DNA from 4 places in the Erwinia sp. LJJL01 genome. Region 2 is predicted to be linked to each of the others. Evidence: predicted binding sites of a transcription regulator. Region 2 holds the regulator's gene; each other region holds the start of a gene.
What was found. Region 2 encodes PurR, which represses purine synthesis genes. Its sites were predicted from a motif close to CANGCAAACGTTTGCNTG; they were not measured.

Region 1 (7,686 bases), 2.2 Mb from region 2:
CCACGCCGGTCGACTCACCCGCCACCGCTTCCACCGGCGCGATATCGATACGGTCGGTGGCCAGCTGCTGGCGAATACGTTCGCCGATGTCGTCGTCACCCACGCAGGCAATAAAGGCAATATCCGCGCCGCTGCGTCCGGCGGCAACGGCCTGGTTTGCACCCTTCCCACCAAATGCGACCTGATACTGCTTCCCGATCACCGTTTCGCCAGGGCGCGGAAAGTGCGCCAGGTTAAGGATGTGATCTGCATTAATGCTGCCAAGGACAGCCAGTTTACCGGTTTTCATCATAAGGGGTTCGTCCAGATAAGTGCGCCACCCGGAGGTGGCGCGTGCCATGCTTTTCTTTGATTTATTTGGTGACCAGCTTCAGGTCAACCGGGTTGATAGCCTGTACTTTCTGGCCTTTCAACACTTTATCCGCAGTCTGGACGCCAATCACGCCAATCTGCTCCGGCAGCTGAGCCACGGTCGCAGCCAGTTTGCCGCCTTCAACAGCCTTAATCCCGTCTGGGGTGCCGTCGAAGCCCACAACGACCACATCAGATTTACCTGCGGTTTGCAATGCGCGCAGCGCGCCCAGCGCCATTTCATCGTTCTGCGCAAACACCGCCTGCACGTCCGGGTGAGCGGTCAGCAGGTTCTGCATCACGTTCAGGCCCTTAGTACGGTCAAAGTCCGCAGGCTGGCTGGCGAGGATATTGAACTTGTGGGCATCGGCAGCCTGCTTAAAGCCTTCACCACGCTCACGCGCGGCGGACGTTCCGGCAATACCCTGCAGCTCGATGATTTTCGCACCTTCGCCAACTTTCTTCGCCATAAAGTCACCGGCCATTTTGCCACCGAAGCGGTTATCAGAGGCAACGTGGCTAACCACTTCGCCCTGTGACGCCACGCGGTCCAGCGTGATCACCGGGATTTTGGCCTGGTTTGCCATTTTCACTGCGTTACCCACCGCGTCAGAATCGGTCGGGTTAATCAGCAGCAGCTTGGTGCCACGCACGGTCAGGTCCTGCACGTTTGCCAGCTCTTTCGCCGGGTTATTCTGCGAATCCAGCACCACCAGGTTGTAGCCCAGCTTGTCCGCTTCTTTCTGCGCGCCATCTTTCAACGAGACGAAGAACGGGTTATTCAGGGTTGAGACCACCAGCGCAATGGTATCTTTTGCCAGCGCGTTAGCGCTCAGGGTGGCGCCTAACAGTACGGCGAGTGCAGTCAGTTTTCTCATCTTCATTTTTTATATCCTGTAAGGGTAAAGAGTTATTTACTGCTTTTGTTATCCACCAAAACCGCCAGCAAAATCACCACAGCTTTGACGATCATTTGGTAGTAAGAGGAGACGCCGAGCAGGTTCAGGCCGTTATTCAGGAAGCCTAAGATCAGGGCGCCAATCAGCGTGCCCATAATCCGGCCTTTACCGCCTGCCAGGCTGGTACCGCCCAGCACTACGGCCGCAATGGCATCCAGCTCGTAGCCGGTACCCGCCGTGGGCTGTGCCGAGGAGAGGCGCGCCACCTCAATGGTGCCCGCCAGCGCCGCCAGCATGCCGCACAGCGCATAGACGATAATTTTGACGCGGTTAACGCTGATACCGGACAGGCGCGTTGCCGCTTCATTGCCGCCCAGTGCATAGATATAGCGGCCCAGCCGGGTGTGATGCAGCATGTACCAGGCCGCAAGGAACACGATAGCCATAATCCAGACCGGCGTCGGGATGCCCAGCGGGCGGCCAATGCCAAACCAGCCAAACAGATCCGCGTTGTCATTAAAGCCGGTATTGATCGGGCTGCCGTTGGTGTAAACCATGGTCACCCCGCGCAGCAGCAGCATCATCACCAGCGTGGCGATAAACGCCTGCACTTTGCCCCTGGCCACAATGGTGCCGGTGATCGCGCCAATAAAGGCACCGAGCGCCAGCGAAGCCGCCACCGCCACCAGCGCATTGACCTCCAGCCCGACAATCGAAGCCGCCACCGCCCCGGTCAGCGCCAGCAGCGAACCCACGGAAAGGTCGATGCCGGAGGTGAGGATCACCAGCGTCATCCCGACCGCCATAATGGCGTTTACCGAGGTCTGTTGCAGAATGTTGAACAGGTTTGCCACGGTGAAAAAGTTCGGGCTCATGCTGGAAACGATGGCAATCAGCACCACCAGCGCAATCAGCGATTTCTGCTCAACCAGCCATGCCTTAACGGTCAGGCGGCGTGAAGGGATTGTTTGCGTACTCATAGTGTTGCCAGCTCCGCGCTGTGTTGTTTGCCTACCGCCGCCGCCATCAAAATTTCCTGCGAGGCTTGTTCAATCGGGAAGTCACCGCTCAGACGCCCTTCGTGCATCACCAGCACGCGGTCGCTCATGCCCAGTACTTCCGGCATTTCAGAAGAGACGAGAATGATGCTCAGCCCCTCCTGCTTAAATTGGTTGATCAGCTGATAGATCTCTTTTTTCGCCCCAACGTCGACGCCGCGCGTTGGCTCATCGAGGATCAGCACTTTAGGCCGGGTCATCAGCCCGCGGGCAATCGCCACTTTTTGCTGATTGCCGCCGGACAGCAGGCCGATAGGCTGGTTCATCGACGGAGTTTTGACATTGAACAGTTTGATAAAGTCGCCGACCGCCATCTCTTCTTCGGCATGCTTCAGGCGGCCTCCGCCATAGCTGAAGTAGTTAAGCGCGGTGAGCGACATGTTCTCTTTCACCGACATGCCCAGCACCAGGCCATCACGCTTGCGGTCTTCAGAGATATAGACGATGCCGTTGGCCAGCCCCTCTTCCGGCGAGCGCGATACCACGGTTTTGCCATCCAGCGTCACGGTGCCAGCGCTGCGCGCCAGCGCGCCGTACAGCACTTTCATCAGCTCGGTACGACCTGCGCCCATCAGCCCGGCCACGCCGAGGATTTCACCCTTGCGCAGCGTGAAGCTGACATCCTCCACGCCGGAACCGCTGAGGTGCTCAACCGTCAGGCGCACCGCGCCCGGCGCTTTATCCAGGCGTGGATACTGCTCTTCCAGCTTGCGGCCAACCATCATTTCAATCAGCGACTCTTCGGTCAGCGTCGCCACTTCGCGCTCGGCAATAAACTGCCCGTCGCGGAAAATGGTGACGTCGTCGCAGATCTCGAAAATCTCTTTCATGCGGTGGGAGATATACACGATGCCGCAGCCCTGGGCTTTCAGCTCGTTAATCACCCGGAACAGCGAGACGGTTTCGGTATCGGTCAGCGCATCGGTGGGTTCATCCATCACGATCACTTTCGACTCGAAGCTCAGCACTTTGGCAATCTCCACCATCTGCTGATCGCCAATCGACAGGTCGCCCACCAGCTTGTGGCTGCTGAAGCGCAGATTGAGGCGCTTTAACAGCGCATCCGCCTCGGCATGCATCTTTTTCCACTGGATGCGGCCGAAGCGGTTAACGAATTCGCGGCCAAGAAAGATATTCTCGGCGATGCTCAGCTGCGGGATCAGGTTCAGCTCCTGGTGGATAATGCCGATCCCCGCTTCCTGCGACTCTTTCGGCCCGCTGAAGGTGGTCTCTTTGCCCAGCCAGGTAAAGGTTCCGGCATCACGGGCATAAATCCCGGTCAGCACTTTCATCATGGTGGACTTGCCCGCGCCGTTTTCGCCGACCAGCGCCATCACGCGGCCCGGATAGACAGACAGCGCCGCCCCCGACAGCGCTTTCACGCCGGGGAAGGATTTATCAATGCCTTTCAGTTGCAGTAAAGGTTGCATAACAGCCTCAGAAGGTCACGCCAGCGCCAAGGATGATATTCGCATACGGGGAACACTCCCCGCTGCGAATCACCGCCTGGCTGCACTGGGTTTGTTGTTTGAACTGTTCGTGACTGACATAACGGATACTGATGGTGTTTCCCTGGAGTTGTTGCAAGGATTCGAGCAGGGCGACCAGTTCGCTATGGAGCTGCGGATTATGCTGCTTAATCTCCTCCGCGATGATGGCACTCTCGACCTGCATCTCACGCGTGACCACATCGACCACCTGCAAAAAGCCAGGGGTGCCGTGGGTTAACGCCAGGTCAATGCGCTGCGGCCCTTGCGGGATCGGCAGGCCGGCATCACCAATCACGATGCTGTCGGTATGACCCAGACGGGAGATCACGGATGAGATATCAGAATTCAGTAAGGTGCCTTTTTTCATTTTCCACTCCAGAGCGAAACGTTTCGCTGACTGGCAGTTTATGAGAAGGCGAAGGGAAAACAATCATCAGATGCTGGAAATGTGATCGCCATCGAAACGTTTCGCTGACGCCGTGAAAGGATTTGGTTTAAGGCAAAAAAGGGCCCTTTATGTCTGCGATAAAGGGCCACGCGCTGCCGGAGAACTACAGGAGCTGGCTAAGGTGCAGCTGGCCCATCAGCAGGTGATTGTCGGCATAATCCACCGGAATGGCGACCACCGCCGGGCCATTCACATCCATCGCCTTGCGCAGCGTCGGCTCCAGCATCGCTGCGCTCTCCACCGCGAATCCGGCGGCGCCAAACGATTCGGCATAGGCTTTAAAATCAATCGGGCCGAATTTCACGCCTGAAACACGCTGGTATTTCTTCTCTTCCTGCATCGCGACCATATTGTACTCCTGGTCGACCCAGATAATATGCAGCAGGTTGGCGCCCAGCCGCACGGCGGTTTCCAGCTCCATGCTCGACTGCAGGAAGCCACCGTCGCCGGAAACGGACACCACTTTGCGGCTCGGGTCCACCAGCCAGGCACCGATCGCCCACGGCAGCGCCACGCCCATCGTCTGCTGACCGTTGGAGATCATAATCTGGCGTGCGCGGAAGCTGTAAAGATAGCGGGCAATCCAGATATGGAAACTGCCCATATCCACCGTCAGGGTGACGTCGCTGTTAATAATGTCCTGCATGGCGCGCACGATGCGCAGCGGGTGCAGGGCAAACTGATCCAGCTGATGGCCGCGCAGCGACAGCAGTTCGCGCTGCTGCTGGCGATCCTGCAGGATCGCCGCCGCCTGCGGGCTGAGGGTGAGCGGGTGGCTAATCTGCGCCGTCAGCTTGTTCAGCGTGGCGGCAATATCCCCCACCAGCTCGGCGTCCGGCAGATAGCAGCTATCGCTGTCGGCTGGCAGCACATCAATATGCACCAGCGTCGCCGTGCCGTTGTTCCACATCGCCGGTTCATACTCCACCGGGCTGTAGCCAATGGTGATAATCAGATCCGCCTCTTTCAGCAGGCGATCTCCGGCCTGATTGTTAAACAGCCCGACGCGGCCGGCAAAGCGTGAGAAGTGATCCTGATGCACCGCGCCCGCGGCCTGATAAGTGCTGGTGACCGGAATATGGCTGCGCGTCAGCAGCTGGTGCAGCGCCGCGCTGTTCTCCGGCTGGCTGGCCATCAGGCCAAGCAGCAGCACCGGATTTTTCGCCTGGGCGACCTGGCGAGCCACGGCAGCGATAGCCGCATCCGGCGCCGGGCCCATCAGTAGCTGGCCGTTTGCCGTCAGCAAATTGGCCCGCACCGGTTCGTTAACGATATCCTGCGGCAGGCTGACAAATGCCCCGCCTGGCCGCCCCTGTTCCGCGCTGCGAAAGGCGTTCGACAGCACTTCGGCAATCGCATTCCCGGAGCTCACCTCAACGGCGAATTTACTCACCGGTCGGAACATCGCCACCGTATCCATGCTCTGATGCACCTGCTTGGCGCTGTCGGCGCGTTTTACCGCACCGCCCAGCGCCACCAGCGGGTCGCCTTCACTGGTGGCCGTGGCCATGCCGGTGATCAGATTGGAGCAGCCGGGGCCGGAGGTCACCAGCGCCACGCCCGCTTTGCCGGTCAGCCTGCCCACCGCCGCTGCCATAAACGCCGCATTGGCCTCGTGACGTACCGGGATAGTCTGAATGGTGGTATCCAGCAGCGAATCAAACACCTTATCGATTTTCGCGCCGGGGATGCCAAACACCTGCTTCACGCCCTGCGCTTCCAGCTGCGCCACCACTAAATCGGCGCCGTGCGCCCACTGTTGAACCTCGGTTACATTTTTCATCTATTGGCCTCTTATCAGCTTTCGACTGCGCGAATGGCAGAATCCAGATTTTCCGGGTTGAGATTGGCGTGCAGAAAGTCGCTGTCGCCAGGCAGGTCGATCACCAGCTTGCTGATCTCACCAAAGCTCAGCGTGCCGTGCTCCAGCTGGTAGTCGAGCAGATGGCCGCCGCCCTGGCGATCGTCGGTAATAAAGTGTTCGTGGTATCCCGCTACGTTAATACCCTGCATGTATTGCGGGGTGCGGAAACCGATCAGCACGCCGCTTCGCTGATGAAAATGGAAGGTAGGCTGCTTGCCGAGCACCTCCGGCATCGATTTATACGGCCGGTGCTGGCAGGGTACGGTGCGGGTTTCCGCCACGCGGAACTGCCCGTCGATACGCAGCGCGCAGAACTGGTTATCGGACGTGACGCACTGGTCGATGACGTGATGCACTTCAGCACGGGTCGCCGGGCCGCTGAAGTGGTGCTGATACTGCGGGCGGAAGAAGGTCATCACCGCAAACGGCGATTGCTGCTGCGGGCTGGCGGTGCGGGCGCTGCCGTCCGAACGCAGCTGATACACCTCGCTGTTAAAAGCGATCAGTTCACCATCCAGCTGGTTAAAGGTTCCAAGGCCAAAATCGCCCTTCCTGAGCAGATCCGCCACGGTGGTGGTGCCGTCGTAGACGCCGCTGAGCAGTGCGCTCATCAGTGAGGTCTGATAGATAACACTTTCTGGCCTTTCCTTCTGCAGCTCCCTGACGGTGCTGGTGAGCTGTTCTTCACATGAACAACCCGTTACAGAATCTGTCATAGCCGCCTTCCCGATTAAACTGTTAAGAAGTATTGAATCAATGTTGACTCGATTCAGTCGACGGCTCCAATATAAAGCTCCCCCCTCTTTGAGACGTTTTCGATATGGAACTCCGGTATCTTCGCTATTTCGTGGCCGTTGCCGAAACCCGGCACTTCACTAAAGCGGCAGAGCTGCTGAACATCTCGCAGCCGCCGCTCAGCCAGCAGATCAAAAAGCTGGAAGAGGAGATCGGCACGCCTTTATTGAAACGGCTAACGCGTGGCGTGGAGCTGACCGATGCCGGGGAAGCGTTTTATCAGGATGCCCGTCAGATCCTTGAACTGTCGGCCAACGCGCTGGAGAAAGCGAAAGGCATCGCGCGCGGCATCAGCGGCCAGCTGTCGATTGGCTTTGCCAGCTCCACCGCCTTTCATCCGCAGATATTCCGCCTGCTGCGCCGCTTTCAGGACAGTTTTCCAGCCATCACGCTGCTGCCGCGCGAAGAAAATATGGCCACGCTGATGCATGAGTTACAGGAAGGGCTGCTGGATGCGGCGTTCGTGCGCCTGCCCTGTGAGAGCAGCAAAGCCTTTAATCTGAAGATGATTGCCAGTGAGAAGATGGCGCTGGTACTGCCGCAGGGGCATCGGCTGGCGGACACGCCGCGCCTGTCGCTGGCGGCGCTGCGCGCGGAGCCGCTGGTGCTGTTCCCGCGTGAAGTGGCACCGAGCCTGTATGAAGTGATTATCAGTGCCTGCCTGCGCGCCGGGTTTCAGCCGGATAGCGTGCAGCAGTCGCCGCAGATTTCATCGGCGATTAACATGGTGGCCGCCGGGTTTGGCATCACCATCATTCCTGACTCCCTGCGCAGTATTCAG
Region 2 (7,686 bases):
TTTCGGGGAGCCTTTCATATACAGCAGGATCGGGTTTTCTGCAATCTGGCGCTGAATTTTTTCAACAGTACTCATAAATGCCTTCCTCAATACGATACTTCGTGTTTAGTTATTGTAGCGATTCTGTCCAGGCGATGAAAATGACATTTTCAGCAACAGCGTCAGCCTGTGCGCTGTCGTGGAACAGGTGATGGTGACAAAATAACATTTTCTTATCATCAATTCTCCCTCTGTCATGCGCGAAAGTGCAGTAACCGCTGACTTAACCACCTGATTGTGCTCAATTTCAAAGCGTTTACTTGATCTGTATTATTGAAACAAAAAAGACCTTACCTTTTGTTAAGAAGTTAGATTAGAATCGGTCCAACCTTCTGCTTTAGCGCAGAAATCACTTTTTCTGGCTGTGTTGCAGTGTTTTGCAGCGCACAAACTGTTAATGAGAACAATGCGTTCACTCATCACACTCATTCTGCTGGCCTTTGCTCAGCTATTTTTGAACCTGGCGCACGCATCGCCACATGCTCCTATTAATGCAAATCAACATAAAGTTGATAGCAGCGCTGCCAGTAAGGATGACCGGCGTAAACGCCGCCCGGTTAAAGCCGCCTCAACCAAAAAAGTCAAAGAACCCCTCAGCAAAAAGAGCAAACAACCAGCCAAAACCACGCGTACAACCGTTGCGCAAAAACTTAAGCTGAAAAAGAAACCCGCTGCTGAGCCGGTAAAAAAGATTAACGTCGCAAAAACCAAAACCACGGCTAAAAAGCTGGCTAAGAACGAAGGTAAAAAACGCTACGGTCGCCAGCGTGCAGATAAAAAACTCGAATCGCGCGTAGCAGAGAGTACCGATGCGCCGCTCAAGCTGAGTAAAGCTCACCGCGCGCGCTATCAGAAAGCTCGTGAGACAGCGATGAATAAACTGATGGGTCAGCTAGGGAAACCCTACCAGTGGGGCGGAACCTCGCCAAAAACCGGCTTCGACTGCAGTGGGCTGGTTTGGTATGCCTATAAAGATTTAGTGAAGTTTAAGATCCCACGTACCGCGAATGAAATGTATCACCTGCGTGACGCGGCCTCGATCAAACGCGATGAGTTGGAAAAAGGCGATTTGGTATTTTTCCGCATTAATGGTCGCGGCACTGCCGACCATGTGGGCGTCTATCTGGGCGGTGGGAAATTTATCCAGTCACCACGCACCGGCAAAGATATCCAGGTGAGCGCGCTGACGGAAGACTACTGGCAGGAGCACTACATTGGTGCCCGGCGCATGATGACACCGAAAACCATTCGTTAAACGCTAAAGAGAACGGGAGGAGCGACCTCCTCCCGGTGAAACTTAGTGCATTACTGCCGTGATGCTAAACGCAATAATCATCAGCAGTGAACCCACAACCGTCAGCAGTGTCATTTTCATATCGGTATTCATTTCCCCCCCCTTAATAACCCTGTTTAAAGTAAGCCAATAGATTTTCCCACAGTAGCCCGTAAAAATCTCGTTTTCTTTGCGCAGCCTTGCTAGAATTCCTCTTTTCCGTTGCGCAACAAGCACGGAAGTGATTTTACTCAGCACCGCATGTCACTCTACGGACGATTTAACCCCATCCTGACCCTTTGAGACAGCATCCATCATTATTCTGGGCGGCCAGAAATGGCGGTGTTTAGGCAAACGTTTAACCAATTAGTTATCAGAGTGTTACGATAACGCCAGGAGTACGAGTTTAATGGCAACAATTAAGGATGTGGCAAAGCGCGCCGGTGTTTCCACCACCACCGTTTCCCATGTAATCAATAAAACGCGCTTTGTAGCTGAAGAGACGCGTGAAGCGGTATGGACGGCAATCAAAGAATTGCACTATTCTCCCAGCGCCGTTGCACGTAGTCTGAAGGTTAACCACACCAAAACTATTGGCCTGCTGGCAACGTCCAGCGAAGCCCCCTATTTTGCCGAGATTATCGAAGCCATTGAAAACCGTTGCTTTGCTAAAGGTTATACGCTGATCCTCGGCAATGCGCACAACGACATCCAGAAGCAGCAGGCTTATCTGTCGATGATGGCGCAAAAGCGCGTTGATGGCCTGCTGGTGATGTGCTCAGAATACCCCGATGAGCTGATTTCCATGCTGGAAGACAATCGTAATATCCCCATGGTGGTAATGGACTGGGGTGAATCGCGCGGCGACTTCACTGATACCGTACTGGATAACGCTTTCGAAGGTGGCTACCTTGCCGGGCGCTATCTGATTGAACGTGGGCATCGTGATATTGGCGCGATCCCGGGGCAGCTGGAGCGCAACACCGGCGGCGGCCGCCATGCTGGCTTTATCAAGGCTCTTAACGAAGCCGGCATCAGCCTGCGCGATGAGTGGCTGGTGCAGGGTGACTTCGAACCGGAATCCGGCTACCGCGCCATGCAGCAGATTTTGTCACAGAAGCAGCGCCCGACGGCGATCTTCTGCGGTGGCGATATCATGGCAATGGGGGCTATCTGTGCCGCTGATGAGATGGGCCTGCGTGTGCCACAGGATATTTCGGTGATCGGTTATGACAACGTGCGCAACGCGCGCTACTTCACGCCGGCGCTCACCACCGTCCACCAGCCAAAAGAGCGTCTGGGTGAAACTGCCTTTGATATGCTGCTCGACAGAATTACCAGCAAGCGTGAAGAGCCTCAGACCATTGAGGTGCACCCTTCGCTGATTGAGCGCCGTTCAGTGGCCGATGGCCCATTCCGCGATTACCGTCGTTAATCCTCAGGGTGATGTTGCGCAACGTCACCCTGGTACGGTTTCACTTAGCCACTCGGCGTTAAGCGTTTCGGTACTGCCCAGATGTTCCAGCAGCCAGCTTAACGCCGGGGAGACGCTCTGCTCTGACCAACTCAGGCAGCACGGGCTATCGGGAAAAGGGGCGGCAAGCGGCAGCTCGCACAACACCCCCTGCTCCAGCCACGGCTGAGCAAAGTGCCCTGGTACCATACCCACGCATAATCCGGCGCGCAGGCAGTCAAACGCGCTATCCCAGTCCGGCACCACCAGCCGCCGCTGGTTATTCAGCGTCCAGGTAGTGCGCTTTGGCAAGGCTCTGGAGGTATCCTCCAGCACCAGCGATGGCCACTCGCGTATCAACTCTTCATTCAACGGGCTGCTGTGGCCAAGCAGCGGATGCCCGGCCAGCACGACACAGCGCCAGTTCAAACTTCCCATATCGCGAAAAGCAAAACGCCCGCCGACAGGAATAGCCTGCGTTGCGCCAATCGCCACGTCGACGCGCCCGTCCGCCAGCGCATCCCAAACGCCGTTGAAAACCTCTGGCGTAATATGCAGCTCCATATCCGGGAAGTGGCGGTAAAAATCCACCACCAGCTGCCGGGTACGCGCCGGACGGACAATACGATCGACCGCGATATTAATCTGCCCACGCCAGCCGTTAGCCACCTGTTGACAGCGCCGACGGGTGGCGAGCATTTTTTTGATGACAACTCTGCCCTCTTCGCTGAATACGCGCCCGGCTTCGGTCAGCACCACGTCGCGGTGCCGCCGCTCAAACAGGCTAACGGCTAGCCACTCCTCCATCTGACGTACGGTATAGCTGACGGCAGAGGGCACGCGATGCAGTTCTGCCGCAGCAGCGGTAAAACTGCCGGTTCTGGCAACCGCATCAATAACTTCCAGAGAATGTTCAGACCACATAGCTTTGCCTTCAATTTTTTTCAATGCGCCTGACGAATATTAGCGTTTCACAAGCCAGTCGGCACTCTATTACACTGCGTCGGTGAAAATTTGTCTGATAAGAGTTAAAACAATGCGATCCAAAGGCTTTATGATTTACCTGGCACTGCTCAGCATGCTGGGTTTCCTTGCTACCGATATGTACCTGCCCGCATTTGGCGTGATGCAGCAAGACCTGGGCAGTGAAGCGGGTGCCATCAGCGCCAGCTTGAGTATATTTCTCGCCGGTTTCGCCTGCGCACAGCTTATCTGGGGGCCACTCTCCGATCGCATCGGCCGTAAACCCGTGCTGCTGATGGGCCTGAGCCTGTTTGCCATTGGCTGCGCGGCAATGCTGTGGGTGAACTCTGCCCCATGGCTGCTGGCGATGCGCTTTGTTCAGGCCGTTGGCGTCTGTGCTGCGGCGGTAAGCTGGCAGGCACTGGTGGTAGACCGCTACAGTGGAGCGCGTGCCAATCGCGTTTTTGCCACTATCATGCCGCTGGTTGCTCTTTCGCCCGCGCTGGCGCCGCTGCTGGGGGCGTGGCTGCTGCAGCACTTTTCCTGGCGATCGATCTTCGTTGCGCTGCTGGTGATTAGCATCGGTTTGATCATCCCCACCCTGCGCCTGCCTGCACGCCCTGTAACCGACCATCGCGCACCTAAAACCGTCACTCCGGGCTTCTTCACTCTGCTGAAGTCGCCCATTTACAGCGGCAATGTGGCGATTTATGCCGCCTGTTCAGCGAGTTTTTTTGCGTGGCTGACCGGCTCACCGTTTATTCTGGGAAAATTAGGCCTGTCACCCGCGGATATCGGTCTGAGCTATGTGCCGCAAACTGCCGCCTTCCTGATCGGTGGGTTTAGCTGTCGTTCACTGCTGAATCACTTTGCCGGCCGTCAGCTGTTGCCCTGGCTGCTGGCGTTTTACAGTCTGAGTATTGCCGGGCTTTATCTAGTTGCTCAGCAGGCCGAACCTTCTCTGTTTGCGCTGCTGCTGCCGTTCTGCGGCATGGCGATGGCTAACGGTGCGATTTATCCGATTGTTGTCTCTAATGCCCTGCTGCCCTTCCCGCAGGCAACCGGCAAAGCAGCAGCATTACAGAATATGTTGCAGCTGGGTTTGTGCTTCCTTGCTAGCCTGGCGGTATCGACCTGGATTGAGACGGCACTTCACACCACCGCGTTAGTGATGTTGCTGACTATTTTACTGGCAATTTTCGGCTATATTTTACAACGCTCCGCTGATAAAAAACGCCAGTGGGAAAATGCCTCCCAACAGGGCTAAGTGGTAGCAAATCATTTAGTTAGCACCCTAACAATAATGAATTGAATATTGCCTCACGTGAGCATATACTCCGTGAGGCACCATAAAATAATAAGTTAACAACATTTTAAGCGGGGAACGCCTACGGCGCTTTCCTGCTATTGAGATCCTGACAAGGCTGTCATGATGTTCTTCCGCGTGACATTCGTTACGGCCTCTACAGGTTTCAAATCAATCCTCTTTTTTTACGTCGGATATCAGGCCACGGTTTTTGCCGTGCGTTCTCTCACAGATCTGTAGAAATTGACTATTCTATTTCTCAGGTTTCAATCACACAGGGTGATGGAGAAGCTATGAGTTCATCGTGTATAGAAGAAGTGAGCCTGGGGGACAACCAGTGGTATCGAATCGTCCAGGAAATGTTAAGCAAAGCAGACATTCAAATTAACGGTTCCCATCCCTGGGACATCCGGGTCCTCAACCCTGAGTTCTTCAAGCGCGTGATGCAGGAAGGATCGCTGGGGCTGGGCGAAAGCTACATGGATGGCTGGTGGGAATGTGAAAGGCTGGATATCTTTTTCCAGCGCGTTTTGAAAGCTCACCTCGATCAACAACTTCCTCATCATTTTCGCGATACTTTGCGTGTCGCCGCCGCACGTCTGACCAATCTGCAATCGCGTAAGCGGGCATGGATAGTGGGTAAAGAGCATTATGATTTGGGGAACGATCTGTTCACCCGCATGCTGGACCCCTTCATGCAATACTCCTGCGGTTACTGGAAAGAAGCGGAAACGCTGGAACAGGCACAGCAGGCTAAGCTGCAGATGATTTGCGAAAAGCTCCAGCTCGAACCGGGTATGTCGCTGCTGGACATCGGCTGTGGCTGGGGAGGCCTGGCTGAATACGCCGCGCGCAACTTTGGGGTAAAGGTGTTCGGCGTGACGATTTCAGCCGAGCAGCAGAAGCTGGCTCAACAGCGCTGTGAGGGGCTGGACGTCACTATTTTGCTGCAGGATTATCGCGATCTGAACCAACAGTTTGACCGCATTGTTTCGGTAGGGATGTTTGAACACGTTGGCCCCAAAAATTACGCCACCTATTTTGAAGTCGTGGATCGTAATTTAAAACCTGACGGTTTGTTCCTGCTGCATACCATCGGTGCAAATCGCACCAACGACAATGTCGATGCCTGGATCAATAAATATATCTTCCCCAACGGGTGCCTGCCGTCGGTGCTGCATATTGCACAAGCCAGCGAGCCTCACTTCGTTATGGAAGACTGGCATAATATCGGGGCGGATTACGATCTTACGCTGATGGCGTGGTATCAGCGATTCCTCGCAGCATGGCCGGAACTGGCGGAAAAATACGGTGAGCGCTTTAAACGGATGTTTACCTACTACCTTAACTGCTGTGCCGGAGCGTTTCGCGCCAGGGATATTCAGCTTTGGCAGGTGGTATTTACCCACGGAGCGGAAGGCGGATTACGCGTAGCACGCTAAAAGTGTCTAAGGGCGACAATCAGTCGCCCTTTATAATGGTTTTAAATCTCTTCCTGCTGTTCAGCTACTGCCGCAGCCAGCAGCGCGGCCTCGCGCTGTGCCAGAACACGTTCTACGGTTTCAACAATCGCCTGCGTATGGGGGTCGATCTCAATATTGACCTTATGGCCCAGACGCTTGTTGCCCAGCGTGGTGCGCGCCAGCGTTTCCGGGATAAGATGCACGCAGAATTTGGTGCGCGTGACTTCGCCCACGGTCAGACTAATACCGTCAATGCCAATAAAGCCTTTATGCAGAATGTATTTCATCTGGCTGGCATCCTGCGGTTTAAACCAGATTTCACGATTATTCTCTGAGATGAGAATTTTACTGATTTCCGCCGTCGTCATAATATGGCCCGACATCAGATGACCGCCGATTTCATCGCTGAATTTCGCCGCGCGCTCAACGTTCACCGTATCACCCACCTGCAGATCGCCGAGGTTAGTGATGCGCAGGGTTTCTTTGACCAGATCAAAGCTAACACGATCGCCATCAACGTCGGTCACCGTCAGGCAGCAGCCGTTATGGGAAACCGATGCACCCAGCTCCAGCCCCGGCAACAATGCCTCCGGCATTTTAATCACATGGGTACGAAAATTGGGTTTCTCTTCAATTGCCAGCACCTCTGCGGTGCCCTGCACAATACCGGTAAACATAACTGTTGCCTCAATCAATGTGTTTTCTCTGCGCTTAGTTTGCCCTGGCATCGTAGCAAAGCCAAATAAACTCCCGCACAATTGCGTGACACAAAGAGCTATTTTTTATGCATAAGATTGGCTATTTCTACTATCAACATTAAACTGGACCACCTGCTCTACTGACATTGCAAAAATGTGTCGACTTTTTCATCAGCAGTGGCTCCCCTCCCGATAATATAAAAGGTGTATGCGTGCAGAAGTACCTCTCAGAGGCGCGTCAGTTATTGGCCCTGGCTATTCCGGTGATCCTTGCGCAGGTTGCGCAAACCGCCATGGGCTTCGTTGATACAGTAATGGCCGGTGCCGTCAGCGCCACGGATATGGCCGCCGTTGCCGTGGGAACCTCAATCTGGTTACCCTCAATACTCTTTGGTCACGGCCTGCTGCTGTCGCTAACGCCGGTTATCGCACAGCTGAATGGCTCTGGCCGCCGCGATCGTATTGGCCATCAGGTGCGCCAGGGCTACTGG
Region 3 (7,686 bases), 1.3 Mb from region 2:
TGCTGTGCCACGACACCTTCACCCGTGTCGTGCCTACCAATGTGGTAATGAAAAAGCCAACGCTGCACTAAACTGTCGCTACTCAGCGGTTTAATGGAACAGCATTCAGGAGATCGTATGACCCAGCAAGAGTTTTTGCGCCGCCGCCAGGCGCTGTTAGCAAAAATGGCCCCGGCCAGTGCGGCATTGATTTTTGCCGCCCCGGAAGCAACTCGCAGCAACGACAGTGAGTATCCCTATCGGCAGAACAGCGATTTCTGGTACTTCACCGGGTTTAATGAACCGGAAGCGGTGCTGGTGCTGATTAAAAGCGATGAGAATCACAATCACAGCGTGCTGTTTAACCGCGTGCGCGATCTTACGGCTGAAATCTGGTTTGGCCGCCGTCTGGGGCAGGATGCTGCGCCTGCGGTTCTGGCGGTGGATCGTGCGCTGCCGTGGGACGATATCGGTGAGCAGCTGCACCAGCTCCTTAACGGGCTGGACGTGGTGTACCACGCGCAGGGCCAGTACGCCGGGGCCGACAGCATCGTGTTCAGCGCGCTGGATACCCTGCGCCGTGGCTCGCGCCAGAATCTCTCCGCTCCGGCCACGCTGACCGACTGGCGCCCGTGGGTGCATGAGATGCGCCTGATTAAGTCCGCGGAAGAGCAGGCGGTACTGCGTGAAGCGGGCCGTATTAGCGCGCTGGCTCATACCCGCGCTATGCAGAAATCGCGTCCGGGAATGTATGAATATCAGCTGGAGGGGGAGATTCATCATGAATTCAACCGCCACGGCGCCCGCTACCCCTCTTACAACACCATCGTGGGTGCCGGGGAGAACGGCTGCATTCTGCACTACACCGAAAACGAGAGCCAGATGCACGACGGCCAGCTGGTGCTGATCGACGCGGGCTGCGAGCTCAAGGGCTATGCTGGCGATATCACCCGCACTTTCCCGGTCGGTGGCAAATTCAGCGCACCGCAGCGCGCCATTTACGATATTGTGCTGGCTTCGCTGAATAAGGCGCTGGAACTGTATCGACCCGGCATCAGCATCCGTGAAGTGACGGCGGAAGTGGTGAAGATTATGGTGAGCGGCCTGGTGGAGCTGGGCGTGATGCAGGGCGATGTCGATACCCTGATCGCTGAAAATGCCCATCGCCAGTTCTTTATGCATGGTCTGAGCCACTGGCTGGGTCTGGATGTGCACGATGTCGGTCACTACGGCGTGGACCGCGACCGCATTCTTGAAGCGGGCATGGTGTTGACCATTGAACCGGGGCTGTATATCGCTCCGGACGCGGACGTACCCGTTGAGTATCGCGGTATCGGTATCCGAATTGAAGATGACATTATTATCACCGCAGATGGCAATGAAAACCTGACCGACACGGTGGTGAAAGATGCGGATGAGATTGAAGCACTAATGGCGGCAGCGAAGCGTTCATGAGCATAATTATCGCAGGCGGCGGGATGACGGGGGCCACGCTGGCGTTAGCCATTTCCCATCTGACTCAGGGAAAGCTGGCGGTCACCCTGGTGGAAGCCACAGAACCTGCCAGCCGGGCGCATCCTGGCTACGACGGGCGTGCTATTGCTCTGGCGGAAGGTACCTGTCAGCAGCTTGCCGCGATTGATCTGTGGCCGCTGCTGGCCTCCTGCGCCACGGCTATTACCGACGTTCACGTCAGCGATCGCGGCCACGCTAGCTTTGTTTCACTCAGCGCGGCCGACTACGGCGTTTCTGCACTGGGTCAGGTGGTTGAGCTGCACGAGGTCGGGCAGCGGCTGTTCAACCGCCTGAAGCAGGCGCCAGGGGTCACGCTGCGCTGCCCGGATAAAGTGTTGCAGGTGACGCGTACCCAGAATAGCGTCAGCGTCACGCTCGCCAGTGGGGAAACGCTCGGCGGCGAACTGCTGGTGGCCGCTGATGGTTCGCATTCGCAGGTGGCAACCGCCTGTGGCATCAGCTGGCAGCGGGCGGATTATCAGCAGGTCGCGGTGATTGCCAATGTCTCAACTCAGCTGCCGCATCAGGGGCGGGCGTTCGAGCGCTTTACCGAACATGGCCCGCTGGCGCTGTTGCCGATGTCAGAACGGGCGCAGTTCGCTGGTGTGGTGCCATCCGCTCGCGCAAAAATCCGCTGTGGACGGCTGGGACGACGGGCGTTTTATTGCGGAGTTGCAGCGTGCATTCGGCTGGCGGCTGGGGCGCATCACTCATGTCGGCCAGCGCCACAGCTATCCACTGCAGCTGCAAACCGCTGCACAGCATGTTGGCCATCGTCTTGCGCTGGTCGGCAATGCGGCACAGACTCTGCACCCCATCGCCGGGCAGGGCTTTAATCTCGGTATTCGTGACGTGATGTCGCTGGCGGAAACGCTGGCGGCGGCATGGCGCGCCGGGCAGGGCGTGGGCGCATTCGCCACCCTGCAACACTATCAGCAGCGCCGTCAGCCGGACGCGCAGGCCACCATCGGCATTACCGATGGGCTGGTCAGACTGTTTGCAAACCGTTATACGCCGCTGGTTATTGGGCGCAATCTGGGACTGCTGGCGATGGATCATCTGCCGCTGTTACGTAATTTGCTGGCCGAGCGCACGTTGGGCTGGGTTAAGCGTTGAGGAGAAAGCAGTAATGCAAACCTATGATGTGATCATCGCCGGTGGCGGTATGGTCGGGCTGGCCGTGGCCTGTGGCCTACAGGGCAGCGGGCTACGCGTGGCCGTGCTGGAGCGCGAAGTGCCGACGGCAGTTGAGGCCGATGCGGCCCCTGGGCTGCGCGTCTCGGCGATCAACGCCGCCAGCGAACGCCTGCTGCAGCATCTTGGCGTCTGGAGCACCATCCTCGCCGCTCGCGCCAGCGCCTACCATGGCATGGAAGTCTGGGACCGCGACAGCTTCGGGCATATCGCGTTTGACGATGAGCAGCAGGGGCTGGCGCACCTCGGGCATATTATCGAAAACCGGGTGATCCACCAGGCGTTATGGCAGCGTGCGGAGAGCCTCAGTGATATCACCCTGATTGCCCCGGCGCAGTTACAGCAGGTCGCCTTTGGTGACAACGAAGCGTTCGTTACCCTGCAGGATGGCAGCATGATGACCGCTCGTCTGCTGGTCGCGGCGGATGGCGCCAACTCCTGGCTGCGTAATAAAGCCGATATCCCGCTAACTTTCTGGGACTATCAGCATCATGCGCTGGTTGCCAACATCCGCACCGAGAAGCCGCATGACGCGGTGGCGCGTCAGGTGTTTCACGGCGACGGCATTCTGGCCTTCCTGCCACTCAGCGACCCGCATCTGAGCTCAATTGTCTGGTCATTATCACCCCAGGAAGCATTGCGCCTGAAAGAGATGCCTGCTGCGGTGTTTAACCAGCAGCTGTCGGTCGCGTTCGACCTGCGTCTTGGCCTGTGTGAAGTGGAGAGCGAGCGCCAATCCTTCCCGCTGATGGGGCGCTACGCGCGCAACTTCGCGGCTCATCGTCTGGCGCTGGTAGGCGATGCGGCCCACACCATTCATCCCCTGGCCGGACAGGGGGTTAACCTTGGCTTTATGGATGCCGCTGAGCTGATTGGTCAGGTCAAGCGCCTGCAGCAGCAGGGCAAAGATATTGGCCAGCATCTTTATCTGCGTCGCTACGAGCGCAGCCGCAAGCATAGCGCGGCGGTGATGCTCGCCAGCATGCAGGGTTTCCGCGAGCTGTTTGACGGGAATAATCCGGCGAAGAAACTGCTGCGCGATGTTGGCCTGGCGCTGGCGGACACGCTTCCCGGCGTCAAGCCACGCCTGCTCAAGCAGGCAATGGGGCTGCACGATCTGCCTGACTGGCTGAGCTGAAATCAGTAAAAAATCGGGGCTGCGGCCCTGATTCACCGCAATAGCACATATTCACCAACGGCCTGATAGCTAAAGATGCAAGGATTGCGTCTGCGTGCTGGTTAAAATTTGTTCGGAAAAGTTCAGGCAAAGCAAGGATGGCTTAATGAGTGAGAATATACATCAATGGCGCAGTTATCGTGTTTCGCAAACAGGGGGGAATGGAGGTGGAATGGACAATTTGACCAGACGCGTGGAACATCTGGAACAGGATAGCCATCAGATCAAAATCGATCTGGGCATACTCACTGCGCGCTCTGAAAGCTTTGCGACCAAAGCTGATGTTGAGAGTGTCAGAACAGAGGTGCAAGGTGTCCGCGCCGAGGTGCATGGTGTCCGCGCTGAGGTGCAAGGTGTCCGCGCTGAGGGGCAAAGTATCCGCGCCGAGGTGCAAAGTGTCCGCGCTGAGGGGCAAAGTATCCGCGCCGAGGTGCAAAGTGTTCGCGCAGAGTTGATACAAGAGTTAGCCGCTTTAGAAGTAAGAACGAATAACAGGTTTGATGCGCTCAACGCTAAAATCACCTGGACACTTTTAGTCCCGGCAATCCTGGCTGTTCTTGCCTGGTTCGTGAAGGAAGCCGTTCTGAAAGGCTGACTGATGTTTTACCATACCCCCCTCTTCTCGTCTGATATAGGCATCTTTGTATCGGGATGCCGATTATTAGCGTAACTGAGGAATCTTCTTGCCTTCCTCCTCCCTCTTTGTCCCTCTTTGTCCCTGTTTGCACTTTTGGTGCAATGGATGCCCCTTTTTTGCACATCGTTTGAATTATTCTAATTTCACCCCCGCGCTCGCATTACTTTTAATAATGCATAGGTCTTTTCCCTCAAGTGGTTTTTTTCCCCGTGCGTGCTTAATCCTGGCCATTAAACTGAATGAGTGACGGTTAATTACTGAATTCGTGCGTTATAACGCATTTTTTTGGTGAAAAACACTGGAAACTCAGCCTGGCCATTTCTGGCACGGCAACAGATTCGACCCCGTTTTACTTATGGTTAATTGGCGTGTTCGGTGGTAAGTTCAGAGCTAAGGTAACGTTTGCGTCGGTCCCGCAAAGGCGGTGAGAGGCGCTGGTCAGCAACCGGATATCAGATACAGGAATGATATGACTCAGCAAACCGAGATTCAGCAAACTCCCCTTTTCGAACAGCATCAGGCGTGTGGTGCCCGCATGGTGGATTTTCATGGCTGGATGATGCCGCTGCATTACGGCTCGCAAATGGATGAACATCATGCAGTGCGCACGGACGCCGGGATGTTTGACGTTTCTCATATGACGATTGTCGACCTGCACGGCGCACGCACGCGCGAATTTCTGCGTTATCTGTTGGCCAATGACGTTGCCAAACTGACGCTGCCGGGCAAAGCCCTGTACAGCGCGATGCTCAACGCCTCTGCCGGGGTGATTGACGATCTGATTGTTTACTTTATTAGCGAAGAGTTCTTCCGCCTGGTGGTCAACTCCGCCACGCGTGAGAAAGATCTGGCGTGGATCGGTCAGCATGCCGCTGACTACGGCGTTGAATTGACCGAGCGTGACGATTTGGCGCTGGTGGCCGTGCAGGGCCCCAATGCCCAGCAGAAAGCCCAGACGCTGCTTGATGACGCGCAGCGCGCCGCCGTCAGCGGAATGAAGCCGTTCTTTGGCGTGCAGGCCGGTGACTATTTCATCGCCACCACCGGTTATACCGGTGAATCCGGCTACGAGATTGCCCTGCCAAACGAGCAGGTTGCCGATTTCTGGAAGAAATTGCTGGCAGCGGGTGTCAAGCCTGCCGGCCTTGGCGCGCGCGATACGCTGCGTCTGGAAGCCGGCATGAACCTGTACGGTCAGGAGATGGATGAAGGCGTTTCTCCGCTGGCCGCCAATATGGGCTGGACCATTGCATGGGATCCAGCCGATCGCCAGTTCATTGGCCGTGAAGCGCTGGAACAGCAGCGCGAAAAGGGTACCGACCAGCTGGTGGGCCTGATCATGACCGAAAAAGGCGTATTGCGTAATGAACTGCCGGTGCGCTTCAGCGATGCCGATGGCAATCAGCATGAAGGTATTATAACCAGTGGTTCATTTTCCCCAACGCTGGGATGCAGTATTGCCCTTGCGCGCGTGCCTGCCGGAATTGGCGAGCAGGCGATTGTGCAGATCCGCAACCGCGAAATGCCGGTGCAGGTGACTAAACCGATTTTTGTCCGCGCCGGTAAGCCGGTGACGAAATAATTTTTGCCTTTTGGAGAGCATATTGATGAGCAATGTACCAGCCGAACTGAAATATCGTGACAGCCATGAATGGGTGCGCAAAGAGGCCGATGGCACCTTTACCGTCGGGATCACCGAGCATGCGCAGGAGCTGCTCGGTGACATGGTGTTTGTTGACCTGCCGGATCTTGGCAACACCTATAGCCAGGGCGAAGATTGCGCTGTGGCTGAATCGGTGAAAGCCGCGTCTGATATCTATGCCCCACTGAGCGGCGAAATCATTGAGGTAAACAGCGCGCTGGAATCTGAGCCTGAACTGGTGAACAGCGATCCCTACACCGAAGGCTGGCTGTTCAAGATCAAAGCCAGCGATGATACCGAGTTCGAAACCTTGCTTGATGCTGCTGCTTACGCTGCCGCCATCTCAGAATAACGTTTAATCGTCACTTCAGGGCGGGCTATTCGCTGCCCTGAAACCCGATGCCCGATGCAGGATTTACCGCTAATGACCCAGACTCTCAGCCAGCTTGAACATCACGGTGCATTTATCGAGCGCCATATCGGACCTTCCCAGGAACAGCAGGCAGCGATGCTCAGCGCCATCGGTGCCTCATCGCTGAGCGAGCTCATCGCCTCGATTGTGCCCGCCGACATCCAGCTTCCCAGCCCACCTGCGGTAGGCGATGCGCTGACCGAACACCTGGCGCTGGCCGAGCTGAAGGCGATTGCATCACAAAATCAGCGCTATAAATCCTTTATTGGCATGGGGTACACCCCGGTGCTGACGCCGCCGGTGATCCTGCGCAACATGCTGGAAAACCCAGGCTGGTACACCGCATACACTCCTTACCAGCCGGAAGTCTCCCAGGGCCGTCTGGAAGCACTGCTGAACTTTCAGCAGCTGACTCTTGACCTGACCGGGCTGGATATCGCGTCTGCCTCGCTGCTGGATGAAGCGACCGCCGCCGCCGAAGCGATGGCGATGGCAAAGCGCGTCAGCAAGCTGAAAAATGCCAATCGCTTCTTCGTTGCTGATGATATTCATCCGCAGACGCTGGACGTGGTGCGCACCCGCGCTGAAACCTTTGGCTTCGAGGTGCTGGTCGATAAAGCGGAGAAAGTGCTGGAGCTGCAGGATGTGTTCGGCGTGCTGTTACAGCAGGTCGGCACCGGCGGTGAAGTGCATGATTACGGTGACCTGATTGCTGAGCTGAAAAGCCGCAAAGTGGTGGTCAGCGTGGCAGCCGACTTTATGGCGCTGGTGCTGTTACAGGCGCCGGGCAAGCAGGGCGCGGATATCGTTTTCGGCTCCGCGCAGCGCTTCGGCGTACCAATGGGCTACGGTGGTCCGCATGCGGCATTCTTCGCCGCGCGTGACGAACACAAACGTTCAATGCCTGGCCGTATTATCGGCGTATCGCGTGACGCCGCGGGCAACACCGCACTGCGTATGGCGATGCAGACGCGCGAGCAGCATATCCGCCGTGAGAAAGCTAACTCTAACATTTGCACCTCGCAGGTGCTGCTGGCAAACATTGCCAGCCTGTACGCGGTATTCCACGGCCCGGCCGGGCTGCAGCGCATCGCCGGGCGTATCCATCGCCTGACCGATATTCTTGCGGC
Region 4 (7,686 bases), 930 kb from region 2:
CTCACCAGCAGATAGCTGCCCTTCTCCAGCCAGTCGCTGCTGAGATGCAGCTGGCGCGAGGAGAGTTGCAGCACCACCAGCATCACCGTGACCAGCAGGATCGCCACCGCCCCCTGTACCACCGCGGCCGCCAGCGTCAACTGCAGGCTGGTTTTCAGTTTAGTGGGATGGGTAGCGAGAAAGGTGGCAATCACCACTTTACCGTGCCCGGGGCCGAGGGCGTGCAGCACGCCGTACAGCAGGCTAAAGCCCATCAGCGCCAGCCCTGCCTGATGTGGATGGCTGGCGACCTGCTGCAGCAGCGCGGTCATCTGTTGATGCAGGCTTTTCTGCCACAGAATGCTCTGCAACAGGATCTGCGGCCAGAAGTGCCACACCAGCAGGCCCGTAGCGATGACGATTAGCGTCAGCAGATACAGCGGCCATGCCCGCCAGCTGCCGTGTGCTTGCGCCCTGAGCATGTTTACTGGCATATCAAAGTCACCGTCTGGGCAAACTGACGGCCGAGGTCCATCTCTTCCGCCGGGGCATCGGCTTTATCCAGCGACAGTGCGTAAGCCTGCATGGAGGCATCCGGCTGCGGGGTTTGCAGCTGGAACCTGCACTGTGCAGCCAGCTCGGGCGGGACGATCAGTGATTTTTCGGAGTCGTAATACATATCTACAAAGTACGTTGGGTCAAAAGTCGAAAAGAGATAGCGCTGGCCTTTCAGCGGCTGCGGATGCGCCAGCGGCAGGATAAACTCCAGCACCGCTTTATGTCCCTGCCGTGACAGATGGTATTCCGGCGGCAGATTATCAAACTTTACCGGCTGTTTCTGGTGCCAGAACTCGCTGAAATAGTGCTGGCCAAGCACGTTCGCCATCACTTCCGCCGCCAGCTTTTTCCACACCACCGAGTCGGGCTTTGCCTCACCGGCGTCATACAGCAGGTCGGCCGAGGTAATTTCATCCATCACCCAGCGCATTTTCAGCCCGGTGAGCTGGTCACCCTGATGGACCAGCGTGGTCTGCATAGCGATAAAGCTGTGCGGATGTGCCAAAACAGCGGGCGAAAATCCTGCAGCCAGCCACAGCAGGCCAGCCTTCAAAGTGTTATAACGTAACAAATTAAACCCCACAGCACCGTTTGTCGATTAATTTTGTGACCTGTCTTAAAAGCTCTGAATAAAAGCGCGCGGATTTGTCACAAACCGCGCGGCGCGGGCTATTCTTAGCGCAATCAATTGTCACTGGAATCGCAGATGATGAGTGCATACTCACCAGAAATTTCTGTCCTCTCCAGTCCGCAGCGCCGCTGTCACCTGCTTTTGATGCTCTGCCTTCCTGAACCCATTGTCACGCTGGAGTCGGTTTGTCAGCTGAACGCAGTTGATCCTGCCATTGCCCGGCAAGATATAGCGGAGGTCGCGCTGGAAATCCAGCGTTATCACCGTCTTGCCATTGAGCAGGACGGCCAAAGGTTGCGCATCCAGGGGACGCAGCTCGACCAGCGGCTGTGCCTGCTGCATAGCCTGCGCCGCACGCTGCGGCTGTCACCCGACTTCGCCCACGGCTATTTTGCCAGCGCGCTGCGCCGCCAGCTGCAGGCCATCACGGTCGATAAAGCCCTGTACGACGAACATAATCTCAGCGCGCTGGTTCAGCACTGTGCGCTCTACCTCGCGCGCGATTTCAGCGGGCGCGACGGCTCTTTTTTACAGCTGGTTTTTCAGTATTCACTCGCACACCGCTGCCCGACAGACTTTACCCCCCAGCAGCAGCGGTGGCTGCGCGAAAAGAGAGAGTACCCGCTGGCCGAAAATATTGTCCACTGCTGGCAGAAGCGCGGTTATCAGCCCATGCCCGGCGACCCGGCGCTGCTGGCCTTAATGTTCAGCCAGCTGCATATTCCGCTACCTGAGCACTGCCAGCGGGAAAACGAGTGGCAGCTGCTGCAGGCGGTTGAACAGCTTATTCAGCGCTTCCAGGCGCTTTCCGGCATGCGCTTCAGCAACGAGGCCGGGCTCAGCGCGCAGCTCTACACCCATCTGGCCCAGGCGGTGGAACGCACGCATTTTGCTATCGGCATCGATCACTCGCTGGTGGATGATGTGGCGCAGCAGTATCCGCGCCTGTTGCGCACCACGCGTGAAGCGATAGCCGACTTTGAGCAGCACTACGGGCTGCAGTTTTCCGATGAGGAGATGGGGCTGATTGCGATTATCTTTGGCGCATGGCTGATGCAGGAGAGCGCGCTGCAGGAGAAACAGGTGCTGCTGCTCACCGGCCATGACCGCGATCTGGAGCGTCAGGTAGAACAGCAGCTGCGCGAGCTGACGCTGCTGCCGCTGACTATCAAATATCAGGATGTCGCCGACTTCCAGCGCCACAGCGCGCCAAAAGGCATTGCGCTGGTGATCACCCCTTATGCCACGCCGCTGCCGCTCTACTCACCGCCGCTGATCCACGCCGAGCTGCCGTTGGGCGAACACCAGCAGCACAGTATCCGCGCGCTGCTGGAGTCATAATCAGGCCACTTTCGGCCGCAGGAACAGTGCCGGCACCACCAGCAGCGCCATCACCCAGAACACCCCGCCCTGCAGATGCTGGAACAGCACGCCGCACACCATCGTCATCAGGGCAATTCCGCCGCCCATCGCCAGCGCCGAGTACACCGACTGCAGGCGGATCACCTCGCCCCCTTCCCGCGCCGCGATAAAGCGCATTGCCGCGAGGTGGCAGACGGTGAAGCTGCCGCAGTGCAGGATCTGTGCGAGGATCAGCCAGCCCAGTTCGGTGGAGGAAGCCAGCAAACTCCAGCGCACGATGGCGCAAATGCCCGAGAGCAGCAGCAGGTCGCGCGCGCGCCAGCGGCGGAACAAACGGTTGCTGGAAGCGAACACCACCACCTCAGCCACCACCCCCAGCGACCACAGATAGCCAATCACGCTCGACGAATAGCCCGCTTCCTGCCAGTAGATCGCGCTGAAGCCATAATAGGCGGCATGCGCTCCCTGCATCAGCGTCACGCACAGCAGGAAGCGCCAGACGGCATTCTCACTCAGCATCTGCTTCCACTGCGCCCAGCCCGCATGGCTTAGCTGCTTCTGCGCACCCAGTGGCATGACCGCCGGGCGCAGCATCATGCCGCCGAGCATCGCGATACAGCCCGCGCACAGCAGCAGCAGAATGGCGTGATAAGAGAAGATATTGACCAGCACGCCGGTTAACGCGGAGCTGATGACAAACGCCAGCGATCCCCACAGCCTGACCGGGCCATAGGGCAGCGCGATCTGCCGCTGCCAGGTGGCGGCCAGCGCATCGCTCAGCGGCACCAGCGGCGAGAAGAACAGGTTAAAGCCGACCATCACCAGCAGCAGCCACAGCCACTCGGCCCCCAGCCAGAAGCCCAGCGCAAACAGCAGCGTCAGCGATGCCAGCAGGCGTAGCGCACTGACCAGGCGGGAAGGATTGGTGACGCGGGAAGCGATGAGCAGGCTGCCAGCAAAGCGGGCAATCATGCCGCAGCCGAGCAGCAGACCGATTTTTTCGGGTGCCAGGCCACTCTCTTTCAGCCATACCCCCCAGAAAGGCAGATAGACACCATAGGCGAAAAAGTAGGTGAAGTAGCTTAATCCAAGCCAGTAGGTGGAGCGTATCGTCATTTTCCCTCCGACAAAGTGGAGGCTAATGTACACCGTTGCTGCGGACAAAAAAATAACGGGACACTTTCGTGTCCCGTTATTGTCATAACGCTCTCAAAATCGAGAAGTTATCAGGCGTAAACCGGGAAGCGTGCACACATTTCCAGCACCTGCTTCTTCACGCGCTCGCTCACGCCTTCATCATTGATATTATCGAGAATATCGCTGATCCAGCCGGCCAGCTCGCGCACTTCCGCTTCTTTGAAGCCGCGGCGCGTCACAGCCGGGGAGCCGATGCGGATACCGGAGGTGACGAACGGGCTTTTCGGATCGTTCGGCACGCTGTTTTTGTTAACGGTGATGTTGGCACGGCCCAGCGCGGCGTCCGCTTCTTTACCGGTCAGGTTCTTGTCAACCAGGTCCAGCAGGAACAGGTGGTTATGCGTACCGCCGGAAACCACGTTGTAACCGCGTGCCAGGAACACTTCCACCATCGCTTTGGCGTTTTTCGCGACCTGCTGCTGGTAGGTTTTAAACTCAGGTTCCATCGCTTCTTTGAACGCGACGGCCTTACCGGCAATCACATGCATCAGCGGGCCGCCCTGGCCGCCAGGGAAGACAGCAGAGTTCAGCTTCTTATACAGATCTTCGTCACCGCCCTGCGCCAGGATCAGGCCACCACGTGGACCCGCCAGGGTTTTGTGAGTGGTGGACGTCACGATGTGCGCATGAGGAACCGGGTTAGGGTAAACGTCCGCAGCAATCAGACCGGCAACGTGCGCCATATCAACAAACAGGTAAGCGCCAACGGTGTCAGCGATTTCACGCATTTTTGCCCAGTCGCACACGCCAGAGTAGGCAGAGAAACCGCCCACGATCATTTTCGGCTTATGCTTCTGCGCCAGTTCGGCCAGCTCGTTATAGTCAATTTTGCCGGTTTCGTCGATGCCGTAAGGGATCACGTTGTACAGTTTGCCAGACAGGTTAACCGGGGAACCGTGAGTCAGGTGGCCACCGTGTGCCAGGTTCATCCCCAGAATGGTGTCGCCCGGCTGCAGCAGCGCGGTGTAGACCGCGAAGTTAGCCTGGGAACCGGAGTGCGGCTGGACGTTGGCATAGTCAGCCCCGAACAGCGCTTTGGCACGGTCAATAGCCAACTGCTCAACGATATCCACGTACTCGCAGCCACCGTAGTAGCGCTTGCCCGGATAGCCTTCAGCGTATTTGTTGGTCAGCTGCGATCCCTGAGCCTGCATCACGCGTGGGCTGGTGTAGTTTTCTGAAGCAATCAGCTCAATGTGCTCTTCCTGACGCACTTTCTCCTGCTCCATCGCCTGCCACAACTCGGCATCGTAATCGGCAATGTTCATTTCACGCTTTAACATCTGCATCTCCTGACTCGACTGACTATCAACAATAAATGATGGGCAACAGTTTAAACTGTTTAGCACCCTGTTGAATAGCGTCAAGACTGCCTTTTTACGCAAACGATTGGCTTGCTGTCTGGCAAGGGTTTGTTACGCTTTTTGTCATTTCCTGACAGCGGAGTTTTCCTCATCTGCCTGTTGCGGATTTTTCACCACCACCACCCGCTCCCTGTGGATAAATAACCATCATCATAAAAGGTGTATTTACAATGCATCTCCCAAATTATAAGATGCATTTAAAATACATGTTATGTAGAGCATCAGGAGCCCACCATGCTAGATAGCCACACTATTGCCACCGTGAAATCCACTATCCCCGCCGTCGCTGCGCTGGGTCCGCGTTTGACCGCGCACTTCTATCAGCGCATGTTCAGCCACAATCCCGAGCTGAAAGATATCTTCAACATGAGCAACCAGAGCAGTGGTAATCAGCCTGAAGCGCTGTTTAACGCCGTCTGTGCCTACGCCAGTAACCTCGATAAGCTGGCCGCGCTCGGCCCGGCAGTCGAGAAAATTGCGCAGAAGCACACCAGCTTTGCCATTCGCCCGGAACAGTACGCCATTGTCGGTGAACACCTGCTGGCGAGTATTGATGAGCTGCTGCATCCGGGTGAGGAGATCCTCGCCGCCTGGGGTAAAGCCTATGGCGTACTGGCCGGGATTTTTGTGCAGCGTGAAGAGCAAATCTATGAAGAGGTTGAGCAGAAAGTCGGCGGCTGGCGCGGTGGTCAACGTGAGTTTGTTATCAGCGAAATTATCCCGCGCAGCGCAAAAATCAAGAGCTTTATCCTGACCCCGGTTGACGGTCAGCCCGTCGTGGATTACCGGCCCGGTCAGTACATTACGCTGTGGGTCCGTGACCCGTCATTTGCCAATCAGGAGATCCGCCAGTATTCACTGACGCGGATGCCGAACGGTCGTGACTACCGCATTGCCGTGCGCCATGAAGAGGGCGGCACGCTCTCCAGCTGGCTGCATCAGCAGCAGCCCGGGGTGCGTCTGCACCTGGCGCCACCGGCCGGCGACTTCTTTATCGATATCGCGGCGCAAACCCCGGTGACGCTGATCTCTGGCGGCGTCGGTCTGACCCCCATGCTGGCCATGCTGCACAAGCTGGCGCAGGAAAAACATCAGGCGACGGTACAGTGGTTCCACGCGACGGAAGACGGCGCAATGCATGCTTTCGCAGAGGAAGTCGGCGAACTGGGTCAGCAGCTGCCGAAGTTCTCGCAGGAGATCTGGTATAACCATCCGCAGCCGGAAGATGAAGGCAAGTATCAGCACCGTGGACTCATGAACCTGCTGCCGCTGGAAGCGAGACTCAGCGATCCGGCGATGCACTACTATCTGTGCGGCCCGCTGGCGTTTATGGCGATGGTGGAAAAGAGCCTTCTGCAGTCAGGCGTGGAGAAAGCGCGTATTCACTACGAAGTGTTTGGCCCGCATAAAGCGCTGTGATGCTATCGGGCAGCGGGGGATCTCTCCCGCCGCTGCCCGATCGTCCCGCTGGCTACTTAAGCCTGCGCGCCTCAGCAACCTGCTCTGCGCTGACGGCAGGGGCCTGATTGCTCCAGCTGCTGCGCAGGTAGTTCATCAAATCGCTCATCTGCACATCATCCAGCGTCCAGCCGTAACCGGGCATCGCCTGCGCCATGCCGTGCCGGGTCACTGGCGTCTGCGCACCTTCCAGCACCACGCGCAGTGCGCTCAGCGGGTTTGCTGCCGTCAGCGTTGCATTACCGTCCAGCGCCGGGATGACATGCGCATCGCCTTTACCCTCGCTGCCGTGACAGGTTGAGCAATACATGGCATAGGTTTTCGCGCCCGCGGCGGAAGGCGCGGCAGCGGGCAGCGGGGATGCTGGAGCCGGCGGCAGACTGCGCAGGTAGATGCCGATACTGTTGAGGTCCGCATCGCTGAGATACTGAGTGCTGTGCATCACCACCTCCGCCATGGGTCCGACTACCGCCCCCTGCTTGCTGCGCCCCGTTTTCAGCAGCGCCACCAGTTCATCCTGCGCCATGCCGCGCAGCGACGGCGCAAACCAGCCGTCAAGCTCGGCACCGCTGAGGTAGGCGCTGCGACTTTGATCCAGTGCCTGCTCCTGCAGTGCCCAGCCGCGCGGGGTGTGGCAACTGCCGCAGTGCCCTGCGCCCTGCACCAGGTAAGCCCCGCGATTCCATTGCGCACTCTGCTGCGCATCAGGCTGATAACGATCGTCATTGTGGAACAGGGCATTCCAGATCCCCAAAGGCCAGCGCATTGACAGCGGCCAGGAGATATCGCTGTCGCGATTTGGCTGGCTGCTGGCCGGGACTTCATGCAGCAGATAGTCATAAAGCGCGCGCATATCCTTATCGCTCATTTTGGCATAGGCGGTATAAGGCATTGCCGGATAAAGGTGATGGCCATCGCGAGCGATACCCTGGCGCATGGCGCGGTCAAATTCGGCAAACGTATAGCGGCCAATGCCCTGCTGTTTATCCGGGGTAATATTGGTGCTGTAGATATCACCGGGCGGCGTAGGGAAACGTAGCCCACCCGCCAGCGCTGCGCCGCCGGGTGCGGTGTGACAGGCAGTACAGTCCGCCGCTTTGGCAACATATTCGCCCGGCGACATGGCATGAGCCGCAC

Region 1: the regulator PurR is predicted to act here: its motif matches at 4,177-4,194, upstream of rbsD (D-ribose pyranase).
Region 3: the regulator PurR is predicted to act here: its motif matches at 4,894-4,911, upstream of gcvT (glycine cleavage system aminomethyltransferase GcvT).
Region 4: the regulator PurR is predicted to act here: its motif matches at 5,106-5,123, upstream of glyA (serine hydroxymethyltransferase).

The regions. Positions count from the first base shown of each region.
Region 1 is NZ_CP178576.1:1,922,488-1,930,173, reverse strand. Features, by position in the region: gene rbsK (ribokinase) at 1-292, opposite strand, end outside; gene rbsB (ribose ABC transporter substrate-binding protein RbsB) at 354-1,235, opposite strand; gene rbsC (ribose ABC transporter permease) at 1,262-2,230, opposite strand; gene rbsA (ribose ABC transporter ATP-binding protein RbsA) at 2,227-3,738, opposite strand; gene rbsD (D-ribose pyranase) at 3,746-4,165, opposite strand; gene alsS (acetolactate synthase AlsS) at 4,350-6,029, opposite strand; gene budA (acetolactate decarboxylase) at 6,044-6,826, opposite strand; gene ACLI4M_RS09760 (LysR family transcriptional regulator) at 6,931-7,686, shown strand, end outside.
Region 2 is NZ_CP178576.1:4,446,172-4,453,857, forward strand. Features, by position in the region: gene ACLI4M_RS21750 (Grx4 family monothiol glutaredoxin) at 1-75, opposite strand, end outside; gene ACLI4M_RS21755 (C40 family peptidase) at 446-1,294, shown strand; gene ACLI4M_RS21760 (YnhF family membrane protein) at 1,337-1,426, opposite strand; gene purR (HTH-type transcriptional repressor PurR) at 1,722-2,747, shown strand; gene punR (DNA-binding transcriptional activator PunR) at 2,772-3,689, opposite strand; gene punC (purine nucleoside transporter PunC) at 3,802-4,995, shown strand; gene cfa (cyclopropane fatty acyl phospholipid synthase) at 5,328-6,476, shown strand; gene ACLI4M_RS21785 (riboflavin synthase subunit alpha) at 6,518-7,174, opposite strand; gene mdtK (MdtK family multidrug efflux MATE transporter) at 7,408-7,686, shown strand, end outside.
Region 3 is NZ_CP178576.1:973,542-981,227, reverse strand. Features, by position in the region: gene ACLI4M_RS05335 (YecA family protein) at 1-71, shown strand, start outside; gene pepP (Xaa-Pro aminopeptidase) at 118-1,434, shown strand; partial or broken gene ubiH (2-octaprenyl-6-methoxyphenyl hydroxylase) at 1,431-2,610, shown strand; gene ubiI (FAD-dependent 2-octaprenylphenol hydroxylase) at 2,624-3,826, shown strand; gene ACLI4M_RS05315 (hypothetical protein) at 4,038-4,460, shown strand; gene gcvT (glycine cleavage system aminomethyltransferase GcvT) at 4,972-6,084, shown strand; gene gcvH (glycine cleavage system protein GcvH) at 6,110-6,496, shown strand; gene gcvP (aminomethyl-transferring glycine dehydrogenase) at 6,569-7,686, shown strand, end outside.
Region 4 is NZ_CP178576.1:620,830-628,515, forward strand. Features, by position in the region: gene ACLI4M_RS03570 (nickel/cobalt transporter) at 1-473, opposite strand, end outside; gene ACLI4M_RS03575 (DUF1007 family protein) at 464-1,108, opposite strand; gene csiE (stationary phase inducible protein CsiE) at 1,244-2,509, shown strand; gene ACLI4M_RS03585 (3-phenylpropionate MFS transporter) at 2,510-3,646, opposite strand; gene glyA (serine hydroxymethyltransferase) at 3,757-5,010, opposite strand; gene hmpA (NO-inducible flavohemoprotein) at 5,326-6,510, shown strand; gene ACLI4M_RS03600 (c-type cytochrome) at 6,563-7,686, opposite strand, start outside.